DNA from 3 places in the Clostridium septicum genome. Region 3 is predicted to be linked to each of the others. Evidence: riboswitches for the same ligand, from Rfam matches in the RefSeq annotation. Region 3 holds a riboswitch; each other region holds the start of a gene.
The links. A riboswitch is a leader RNA that binds a small molecule or an ion and turns the genes downstream of it on or off. The one in region 3 is predicted to bind S-adenosylmethionine.

Region 1 (3,279 bases), 140 kb from region 3:
ACCTAAGCATGCATCAATACCAATAATTGTAGAGTTAGGATGAAGTTTTTTTATTTGAGACAAACGTTTTTCTATATTTAGTGCATGTATAGGAGATTCTATAGTACCATAAACAGGAAGGTCGCAGTTATTTTCTATTAGATATGTACCTACTAAAGGACCTAGACAATCACCTATACATTTATCTGTTCCAATGCATACAATTACTGTATTTTTAGATATATAGTTTTTTAAAACATTAGCAATCTCATAATAAGCCAAATCAGATTCATAAAAAACTTTATGTTTTACCAAAGCTTCACCCCCTTATAGATAATATATATGAGGAAGGAACAAGGATTATAATATATAGTTATAAAAATAATATAGGATTCAAATATAAATATTTAATTATATAGGTTACTTATGAAGATTTATTCAAAAAAATTAAAACTTAAACAAATTTATATATAGGCATAATATGAAGGAAATAAGAGTAAATTAAAGAATAAATACTTTAATTCTTATAAAATGGTAAAAGTTGAACTTGAAATTAATAGTTAATGATTATATACTAGTCATTGTCAGTCGAGCAGATAAGATTTGTTCGAGACATAAGAATCAAAAAGTTAAATTATGGGGGAGTTCCCGAGTGGCCAAAGGGGGCAGACTGTAAATCTGTTACGTTTCGTTTCGATGGTTCGAATCCGTCCTCCCCCACCATACTTTAATTTTAATTTAACAAATATGCTGGCATGGCTCAACGGTAGAGCAGCTGACTTGTAATCAGCAGGTTGTAGGTTCGATTCCTATTGCCAGCTCCAAATAAAATGGGGGAGTTCCCGAGTGGCCAAAGGGGGCAGACTGTAAATCTGTTACGTTTCGTTTCGATGGTTCGAATCCGTCCTCCCCCACCATTTTATTAATTTTTAAGGGCGCATAGCTCAGCTGGGAGAGCATCTGCCTTACAAGCAGAGGGTCACAGGTTCGATCCCTGTTGTGCCCACCACTTAAAATAAAAAACAATATGCTGGCATGGCTCAACGGTAGAGCAGCTGACTTGTAATCAGCAGGTTGTAGGTTCGATTCCTATTGCCAGCTCCAATAATGGGGGAGTTCCCGAGTGGCCAAAGGGGGCAGACTGTAAATCTGTTACGTTTCGTTTCGATGGTTCGAATCCGTCCTCCCCCACCATTAAAAGCAAGATATTAAATCTTGCTTTTTTTTTATTAAAAAAATTATTAATAATGTTGACCAATAATATAAAAAATGATATAATTTGACTCGTATAAAAAAATGATATTAGTTCTTATCAAGAGAGGTGGAGGGAAAGGGCCCTGTGAAACCCGGCAACCTGTGATATATCACAAAGGTGCCAATTCCTGTGGAATATAATTCTACAAGATAAGAAAGAGTTTGACAGTTAAAGTCTCTTCTTATCGAAGAGACTTTTTTATTACTTAAATTTATTTAGATTATAACAGGTGTATATAGAATTAATATCAATAAAATGAAGGGAGAAATATAAATGAGAAGATTATTTACATCAGAATCAGTTACAGAAGGGCATCCAGACAAAATATGTGACCAAATTTCAGATGCCGTATTAGATAGTATATTAGCAAAAGATCCTAATGCTAGAGTTGCTTGTGAAACAGCAGTTACTACAGGAATGGTATTAGTTATGGGAGAAATATCAACTAATTGTTATGTTGATATTCCGAAAGTTGTTAGAGACACTATAAAACAAATAGGATATGATAGAGCTAAGTATGGATTTGATTGCGATACATGTTCAGTTTTAACTTCAATAGATGAACAATCAGGCGATATAGCTATGGGAGTAGATGAAGCTTTAGAATCAAGACAAGGAGATAATGACTCTGTTGAAGCTGTAGGAGCTGGAGATCAAGGTATGATGTTTGGTTTTGCAACAAATGAAACAGAAGAATATATGCCATTACCAATAGCAATGGCACATAGATTATCTAGAAGACTATCAGAAGTAAGAAAGAATGGTACATTACCATACTTAAGACCAGACGGTAAGACTCAAGTTACAGTAGAATATGATGATAATAAAGTTATAAGAATAGATACAATAGTAATATCAACTCAACATGGAGAAGACGTTACACAAGAACAAATAAGACAAGATTTAATGGAACATGTAATAAGAGCAGTAGTTCCAGCAGAATTATTAGATGAAAAGACTAAATATTTTATAAATCCAACTGGTAGATTTGTAGTTGGAGGCCCACAAGGGGATTCAGGATTAACAGGAAGAAAGATAATAGTTGATACATATGGTGGAGCAGGAAGACACGGTGGTGGAGCATTCTCAGGAAAAGATCCAACAAAAGTTGATAGATCAGCAGCATATGCAGCAAGATGGGTAGCTAAGAATTTAGTAGCAGCAGGAATAGCTGATAAGCTAGAAGTTCAATTAGCATATGCTATAGGAGTAGCTAAGCCAGTATCAATTTCAATAGAAACTTTTGGAACTAGTAAAAAATCAGATGAAGAAATAGCTTTAATTGTAGAAAAAGTATTCGATTTAAGACCAGGTGCTATTATAAGAGATTTAGGGTTAAGAAGACCTTTATATAAACAAACTGCAGCATATGGACACTTTGGAAGAAATGATTTAAGTTTACCATGGGAAAATTTAAATAAAGTTGAAGAGATAAAGAAATATATTTAATATAAAAAAGATATAGAGCCTCAAACTCTATATCTTTTTTTTATTACAATGAATTTTAAGCTGTATGAACAACTTCACCATTAACTATTACTTTTCTTATGTTAATATTTTCATCAAATAATATTACGTCTGCATCGTAACCTTCTTTTATAAGACCTTTTCTATCTTCAACTTTGCAGTGCCTAGCACCATTAAATGTAGCCATTTTAACTACTTCGTTTAATGGATATTTAGTATTATTAAATACATTTCTAACTGCTTTATCCAAAGTTAGAACTGATCCGGCTAAACTACCGCTAGTTAATCTTGCTGCTCCATTAGTAACAACAACATCTTGACCACCAAGTGAATACATACCATCAGGCATTCCACATGCCATCATAGCATCAGTTACTAATAAAACTTTATCAGTTGTTTTTTGATTATAAGCGACTCTTAATGATGGAAATGAAATATGAATTCCATCAGATATGGTTTCTGTAGTTATATCAGTATCAAAGATTGCTCCAACAACGCCAGGTTCTCTGTGAGTAAATGGAGTCATGGCATTAAATAAATGAGTTGAATGGCAGCAACCACATTTAATACCTTCCATA
Region 2 (3,279 bases), 430 kb from region 3:
GAGCTAGTTGGGTTCATTCTTTAAAGGAAAAGAGGATGGTAGTTAGAAGAATAACGGAAAGATTAAAAAATAAATTCAATATTTCAGTTGCAGAAGTCGAGGATCAGGATATACATCAGATTATTGTAATAGGAATTTCAGCTATTTGTGGCAGTAGTGCTAAAGTTCATTCTACACTAGAAAATATAATAAATTTTATAGAGTGCAATACAGATGCAGAGATAATAAATATAGATACTTTTGAGGATATATATTAAAGGGTATATTTTGTATTTAAGTGGCTATAATCATAAATAAATTATTTATGATTTAAGGGGATTTCATAATGGAAAATATTAATAAGAAAAGTATATTATTTTCAATTGTAATGATATTTATATTAGTGTTTATGTGTTTTAATTGGGGAAAGAAAAATATAGAAGATATTACTAGAAGAGATTTACATTGTTTAGTTGATACTCCTTACTATGTAAGAGGAGTTTATTTAGATGAACAAAATTTAAATGTAAATATATCTGGAAATATGGATAAAGAAGGTTGCGAAGAAATAGTAAAAAAAATATATGGCAAGATAAAGAAGAATTCAATTAAAGGGAAAAACATAGTTGTGAACTTTGCATCAGAAGAAAATAATTTAAATAGAAAAGTAAATGATTCACATGTAGAAAAAATGCATACTAAAGTAATATTAAATCCTAAAAATCTAGATATAAAGGTAAATTTATTTGAGAATTTTAATATGACTCCAGAGATTCTTAAAGTAAATATATAGGATTTTTAACAAATAGTAATGAAAATGAAGTTATGCTTTATGAAAAATATAAAAAAGTATTTTAATAAATAGTTATGATTTTAATGATTTAATAAAAAATTGAATAAATAATTAAATTTAAAAGGTATTTCTTAGAAGAGATACCTTTTATGTTAGAATAGATATAAAAATAATTATGGAGGATAGAATGGAAAGTTTTAGATTAGCAAACAAAGATGATTTGTTTAAAGTAAGCAATATTTTAAAAGAAATAATTAATAATAAACCTGAAGGATTAAACTGGACAAAAGATTATCCTAATGAAGAAGTTATAAAAAATGATATAGAGAAAAAAGAGTTATTTATCTTAGAAATTAATAATGAAATTTTAGGGGCTGTAGTTTTAAATTGTGATGAAGACATAAATTATAAAAAAATAGAATGGAATAGTAATAAAACTCCACTTGTAATACATAGATTATTTGTATCAAGAAATTATATGGGAGAGGGTTATGGTAGCCTTTTATTAAAGAGCGTTATAGATAAAGCAAAAAATCATGGGTTTGAATCAATAAGATTAGATACATTTAGCAAAAATATTAATGCCCAAAAGCTATATATAAAGTCAGGGTTTAAATATAAAGGAACTATCAATTTAGAAGGAAAAGTCGGAGAGTTCTTTTGTTATGAAATGAATTTATAAAAATTTCAGAAAAATGTTGACAAAATTATAAATTAATAATATATTAATATAAACAATAAAATTAAATAAGATTTTTCTTATAAAGAGCGGTGGAGGGACTGGCCCTGTGAAGCCCAGCAACCTACTTTTAAAAGGGTAGAAAATAGAAAGTTTAGATTTATTCTAGATATGTTTATTTTATAAAACCTAAGTTTAGAAGTGTGGTGCTAATTCCTGCAGCTAATTTTTAGCTGAAATATGAGAGTGAATTAATGGGCGACTTTTACGCACTAGAGATTTATTCTCTAGTGCGTTTTTTATTTAATTGAAAAAGGGGGATTATAAATGATAGAAATAAATAATTTAAATAAAAAATTTGGGAGTTTAGAAGTTTTAAAAGATATTTCTTTAAATATAAAAGAAGGAGAAATTTATGGACTTATTGGACATAGTGGAGCAGGTAAATCAACTTTATTAAGATGTATAAATGGATTAGAAAGTTACGATAGTGGATCAGTTAAAGTTATGGGAAAGGAAGTTAAAAGCCTAAATAATAATAAACTTAGGCAATTTAGAAAAGATTTAGGAATGATATTTCAAAATTTTAATCTTTTAGAAAGAAAATCTGTTTTTGATAATGTAGCTATTCCGTTAGAAGTCTGGGGGTATGATAAAAGCTATATACAAAAAAAAGTAAGAGATTTATTAAAACTTGTTGGATTAGAAGAGAAAGCTAAGTGTAAACCAAGGGAGTTAAGTGGAGGTCAAAAGCAAAGAGTAGCTATAGCAAGAGCATTAGCGTTAGAACCTAAAGTATTATTGTGCGATGAAGCTACATCAGCACTTGATCCTAAAACAACAAAGGATATATTATCATTACTTTTACAAATTAATAAAGAACTAGGTATTACAATTGTTATTGTTACCCATCAAATGGAAGTAGTAAAAGAGGTTTGTGAGAAAGTGGCATTAATAGAAGGGGGCTTTTTAAAAGTAGAGGGACAAGCAGAAAAACTTTTCTTGAAACCGGGAGTATCTCTTAAAAAATTTTTAGGAGACGATGATGATGAACTACTACCAAATACAGGGGTTAACATAAAATTATTCTTTCCAAGTACATCATCAGAAAATGCACTTATAACAAAAATGTCTAGAGAAATCTGTGTTGACTTTTCAATAGTTTGGGGCAAACTTGAAAAGTTCAGAGATAATGTACTTGGAAGCTTAGTTATAAATGTTGAAGAAAAAGATAAGGAAAAAATAATAGGATATTTACAAGATAGAAATATAATATTGGAGGTGCTTAAATAATGATAGATATTTTAATTCCAGCATTTTTAGAAACTTTAATAATGGTAGTTTTATCAACAATATTTTCATTAATATTAGGGTTTATTCCAGCAATTATTTTAATATTAACATCGCCAACAGGATTAAGACCTAATAAAGTATTATATAAAACATTAGATTATATAATAAATATTTTAAGAAGTTTTCCATTTATTATTCTAATGGTATCAATAGTTCCTATAACTAGATTTATAGTTGGAAAATCAATAGGTACAGTAGCAGCAATTGCACCACTTACTATTGCGGCAGCACCTTTTGTTGCAAGAGTAATAGAGTCATCATTGAAGGAAGTGGATAGTGGTGTTATAGAAGCGGCAAAATCTTTTGGAGCATCAGATACACAAATAATATTTAAAGTGATGATTAAAGAAGCTATACCATCAATAATATCAGGGTTAACATTAACGATTATAAGTATTATAGGTTATTCAGCCATGGCTGGGGCTGTTGGAGGAGGCGGTCTTGGAGATGTAGCTATAAGGTATGGATATCAAAG
Region 3 (3,279 bases):
AGCAGAAAGAAAACTAATATTAGGTGGGGTCGATATACCTTATAAAAAAGGTTTACTTGGACATTCTGACGCAGATGTACTTGTCCATGCTATAATGGATTCTCTTTTAGGTGCATCGGCACTTGGTGATATAGGAAAACATTTTCCTGACACAGATCCTAAATATAAAGGAATTTCTAGTATAAGTCTTCTAGAAGAAGTAGGTAAACTATTGGTCAAAAATGGATATTCTATAAACAACATAGATTCAACCATTATTGCACAAAAACCTAAAATGGCTCCTCATATCCAAACAATGAGAGAAAATATAGCTAATGCTCTTAAAATTAATTTAGATCAAATAAATGTTAAAGCAACAACTGAAGAAGGACTTGGTTTTACAGGTAAAGAAGAAGGAATTTCTTCTCAAAGCATCTGTTTGCTTAGTAAAATTAATAAAAAATAAGAGCTTAAAAAGCTCTTATTTTTTTCTCCAGTGCCAGTATATAGCTATTATTGCGCATATACCCATTAAATATGGATAAAATAAATATTTCATTATTCCAAATGGTGATATAACAGCTAGTCCAGCTGCTGATATTAATTGTGCTCCATAAGGTATTATCCCCTGAAATACACATGAGAACATGTCCATTATTCCTGCAACTCTTTTAGGTTCTAAATCAAATTCATCTGATATATCCTTTGCTATAGGACCTACTGTTACAATAGCTACAGTATTATTTGCAGTACATATATCAACTAAACTTACTAAAGTAGCAATTCCAAACTCTGCTCCCCTTTTAGATTTAAAGTTTTTAAGACCCTTATGAAGTATGAACTCTATTCCACCATTAAATTTTATTATTTCAATTGTTCCAGCTATTAATAATGATATTATTATAAGTTCACTCATTCCACTTATCCCATTTGATATAGATCCAAATAAACCTACTAAATTGAAACTACCATAAGCTAATCCTATAATTGCAGATATTAGTATTCCACCTAGTAAAACTAAAATTACATTTACTCCAGCTAGTGCAGATGCTATTACAGCTATATATGGAAGTATCTTAACAAAAGTATATTCAACAGTTTCTACATTTGTAACATTAGCCCCCTTTGTTAAAAACCAAAGAATTAATGCAGTTGCTATTGCTGCTGGTAAAACTATTTTAAAATTCATTTTAAATTTATCTTTCATTTCACAGCCTTGAGTTCTTGTTGCTGCAATTGTAGTATCTGATATTATTGATAAATTATCTCCAAACATAGATCCACTTACAACAGCACCTACTGCTAATGCTGCAGTAATTCCTGTTCTGTCTGCTATTCCTACTGCAATTGGAACTAATGCCACTATTGTTCCCATGGAAGTACCAACTGATAATGCTATAAAACAAGCTATTATAAACATTCCTGGTATTAATAAACTACTTGGAAGTAACGATAATCCTAAATTTACAGTTGAATCAACGGCTCCCATATCTCTTGCAGTTTGTGCAAAAGCTCCAGCTAAAATAAATATTAATACCATCAATAATATATTAGGGTTTCCTGCCCCCTTACAAAAAGTTTCAACTTTAGTTTCAAACTTTTCCTTTCTATTCATAATTATAGCAGTTAATGCTGCTGCTAAAAAAGGTACTATAACCGATACTGCATAAAAATCTTTAGCTATTAAAGATATTCCTAAATATACTACTATAAATATGCCTAAAGGTAACAATGCTAATGCTGATGATTTACTTTCCATCTCTTCTCCTCCTGTTTTATAAAGCTTCCTTTTAAACCGTCATTAATAAAAAAAGCTTCTGATTTTATCAGAAGCTTAAATAACTTATTTAAAAAAGTATATACTACGCCTCTTATCTACCAGGTTTAACCTGCAGGATTTAGCACCATAAAAACTAATGACTGTCTTTTGGTTGCTGGGTTTCATAGGGCCAGTCCCTCCACCACTCTTGATAAGATATTATTTTTTTAATTTTTTCTATTTCATATTATCAATTTAATACTAATCTGTCAATATAAAAATTATATTTATATATTATATTTAAAATCTAGTTAATATATTACTAATATAATAAAACATTAAATTGAAAAATAAAAAAAGATTAGCTTATGCTAATCTTTAATGGTGCGTCATCAGGGATTCGAACCCGGGACACCCTGATTAAGAGTCAGGTGCTCTACCAACTGAGCTAATAACGCATATGGAGCGGGTGATGAGAATCGAACTCACGTAACTTGCTTGGAAGGCAAGGGCTCTACCATTGAGCTACACCCGCATGTCTTACTGACAGTAATTATTATAATATACATAATAATTACTGTCAATAGTTTTTTTAATATTCTAAATAACTTCTGTGAGAGATTTCAATAAAATATCTTTAAATTTCTCACCTATACTTTTATCTTCTACTGCATTTCTACAAATTTCTAGCCACTTTTCTGTATTCACGCTGACACGTTCTTCAAATTCACTTTCTGTTGAAGTCATATAACTAGATGAAATTACAAATTCACCTAACTCTTCTGCATTTTTAAATATCTTTATATATAAAAATTCTGTCTGATCTCCATACCACGTTCTATTAAACTCTCTAACGAATTTTAATATTTCGGGAAGGACTTTTCCAGTTGGTAAATCCCAACACTTCTTCAACATTTGTAATTGCTTTGTCATTTTAACAGATTCTTCTTTAGTTATTTTCTTGCTAACTTCTGCATCTTTTATTATTTTTTCAACTGATATATTTGGTACTTTTAAAATTAGTCTATCTTTACCATAGATCCACTTATAAAAAGCTTCCTGTAAAAAGGAATATTGAATATACCCCAATAATGCTTTTTCATCTGGAAAATAGCTCCATATATTATTTAGACCATTATTCCTAGAGTAAATTAATGTGTGAATGTAAAGGCTCTTATCTGTTGGGGGTGTATCCATAAACATATGTCCTCTTATCGTTTTGTTCTCACTTATAAGATTTTCCCAGTAGTCAAAAGAGTTGTAATTATGTCTCACCTTTATCACCTTTCTTTCTACTATATAATATATTATATAGTATAACGTACCATCTTTTCAAGTTATTTCATCGCGTATTAAAGGTTATTAAAAATCATTTTTATGAATAAACATTCTGAAAACTTCCTGTTAATACCTTTGAAATTCAACTATTTTTCCCTTATAATTTATATAAGGATAGTATAAAAGGAGGCTTTGCTTTGTACCACTGTGAAATTTGCGGCGCACCAGCAGATATTCATCATATAGTCCACAAACATGAAGGT

Region 1: another riboswitch for S-adenosylmethionine. It lies ahead of metK (methionine adenosyltransferase); the one in region 3 lies ahead of CP523_RS09510 (Na+/H+ antiporter NhaC family protein).
Region 2: another riboswitch for S-adenosylmethionine. It lies ahead of CP523_RS11625 (methionine ABC transporter ATP-binding protein); the one in region 3 lies ahead of CP523_RS09510 (Na+/H+ antiporter NhaC family protein).

Annotation. Positions count from the first base shown of each region.
Region 1 is NZ_CP023671.1:2,238,586-2,241,864, forward strand. Features, by position in the region: gene yyaC (spore protease YyaC) at 1-294, opposite strand, end outside; tRNA gene CP523_RS10265 (tRNA-Tyr) at 618-702, shown strand; tRNA gene CP523_RS10270 (tRNA-Thr) at 729-803, shown strand; tRNA gene CP523_RS10275 (tRNA-Tyr) at 812-896, shown strand; tRNA gene CP523_RS10280 (tRNA-Val) at 913-988, shown strand; tRNA gene CP523_RS10285 (tRNA-Thr) at 1,009-1,083, shown strand; tRNA gene CP523_RS10290 (tRNA-Tyr) at 1,089-1,173, shown strand; SAM riboswitch class I at 1,286-1,390, shown strand; gene metK (methionine adenosyltransferase) at 1,508-2,683, shown strand; gene nagA (N-acetylglucosamine-6-phosphate deacetylase) at 2,739-3,279, opposite strand, start outside.
Region 2 is NZ_CP023671.1:2,527,526-2,530,804, forward strand. Features, by position in the region: gene CP523_RS11610 (DUF503 domain-containing protein) at 1-257, shown strand, start outside; gene CP523_RS11615 (hypothetical protein) at 326-772, shown strand; gene CP523_RS11620 (GNAT family N-acetyltransferase) at 960-1,454, shown strand; SAM riboswitch class I at 1,529-1,698, shown strand; gene CP523_RS11625 (methionine ABC transporter ATP-binding protein) at 1,779-2,744, shown strand; gene CP523_RS11630 (methionine ABC transporter permease) at 2,744-3,279, shown strand, end outside.
Region 3 is NZ_CP023671.1:2,096,127-2,099,405, reverse strand. Features, by position in the region: gene ispF (2-C-methyl-D-erythritol 2,4-cyclodiphosphate synthase) at 1-445, shown strand, start outside; gene CP523_RS09510 (Na+/H+ antiporter NhaC family protein) at 461-1,738, opposite strand; SAM riboswitch class I at 1,848-1,956, opposite strand; tRNA gene CP523_RS09505 (tRNA-Lys) at 2,121-2,196, opposite strand; tRNA gene CP523_RS09500 (tRNA-Gly) at 2,200-2,273, opposite strand; gene CP523_RS09495 (hypothetical protein) at 2,339-3,013, opposite strand; gene CP523_RS09490 (hypothetical protein) at 3,214-3,279, shown strand, end outside.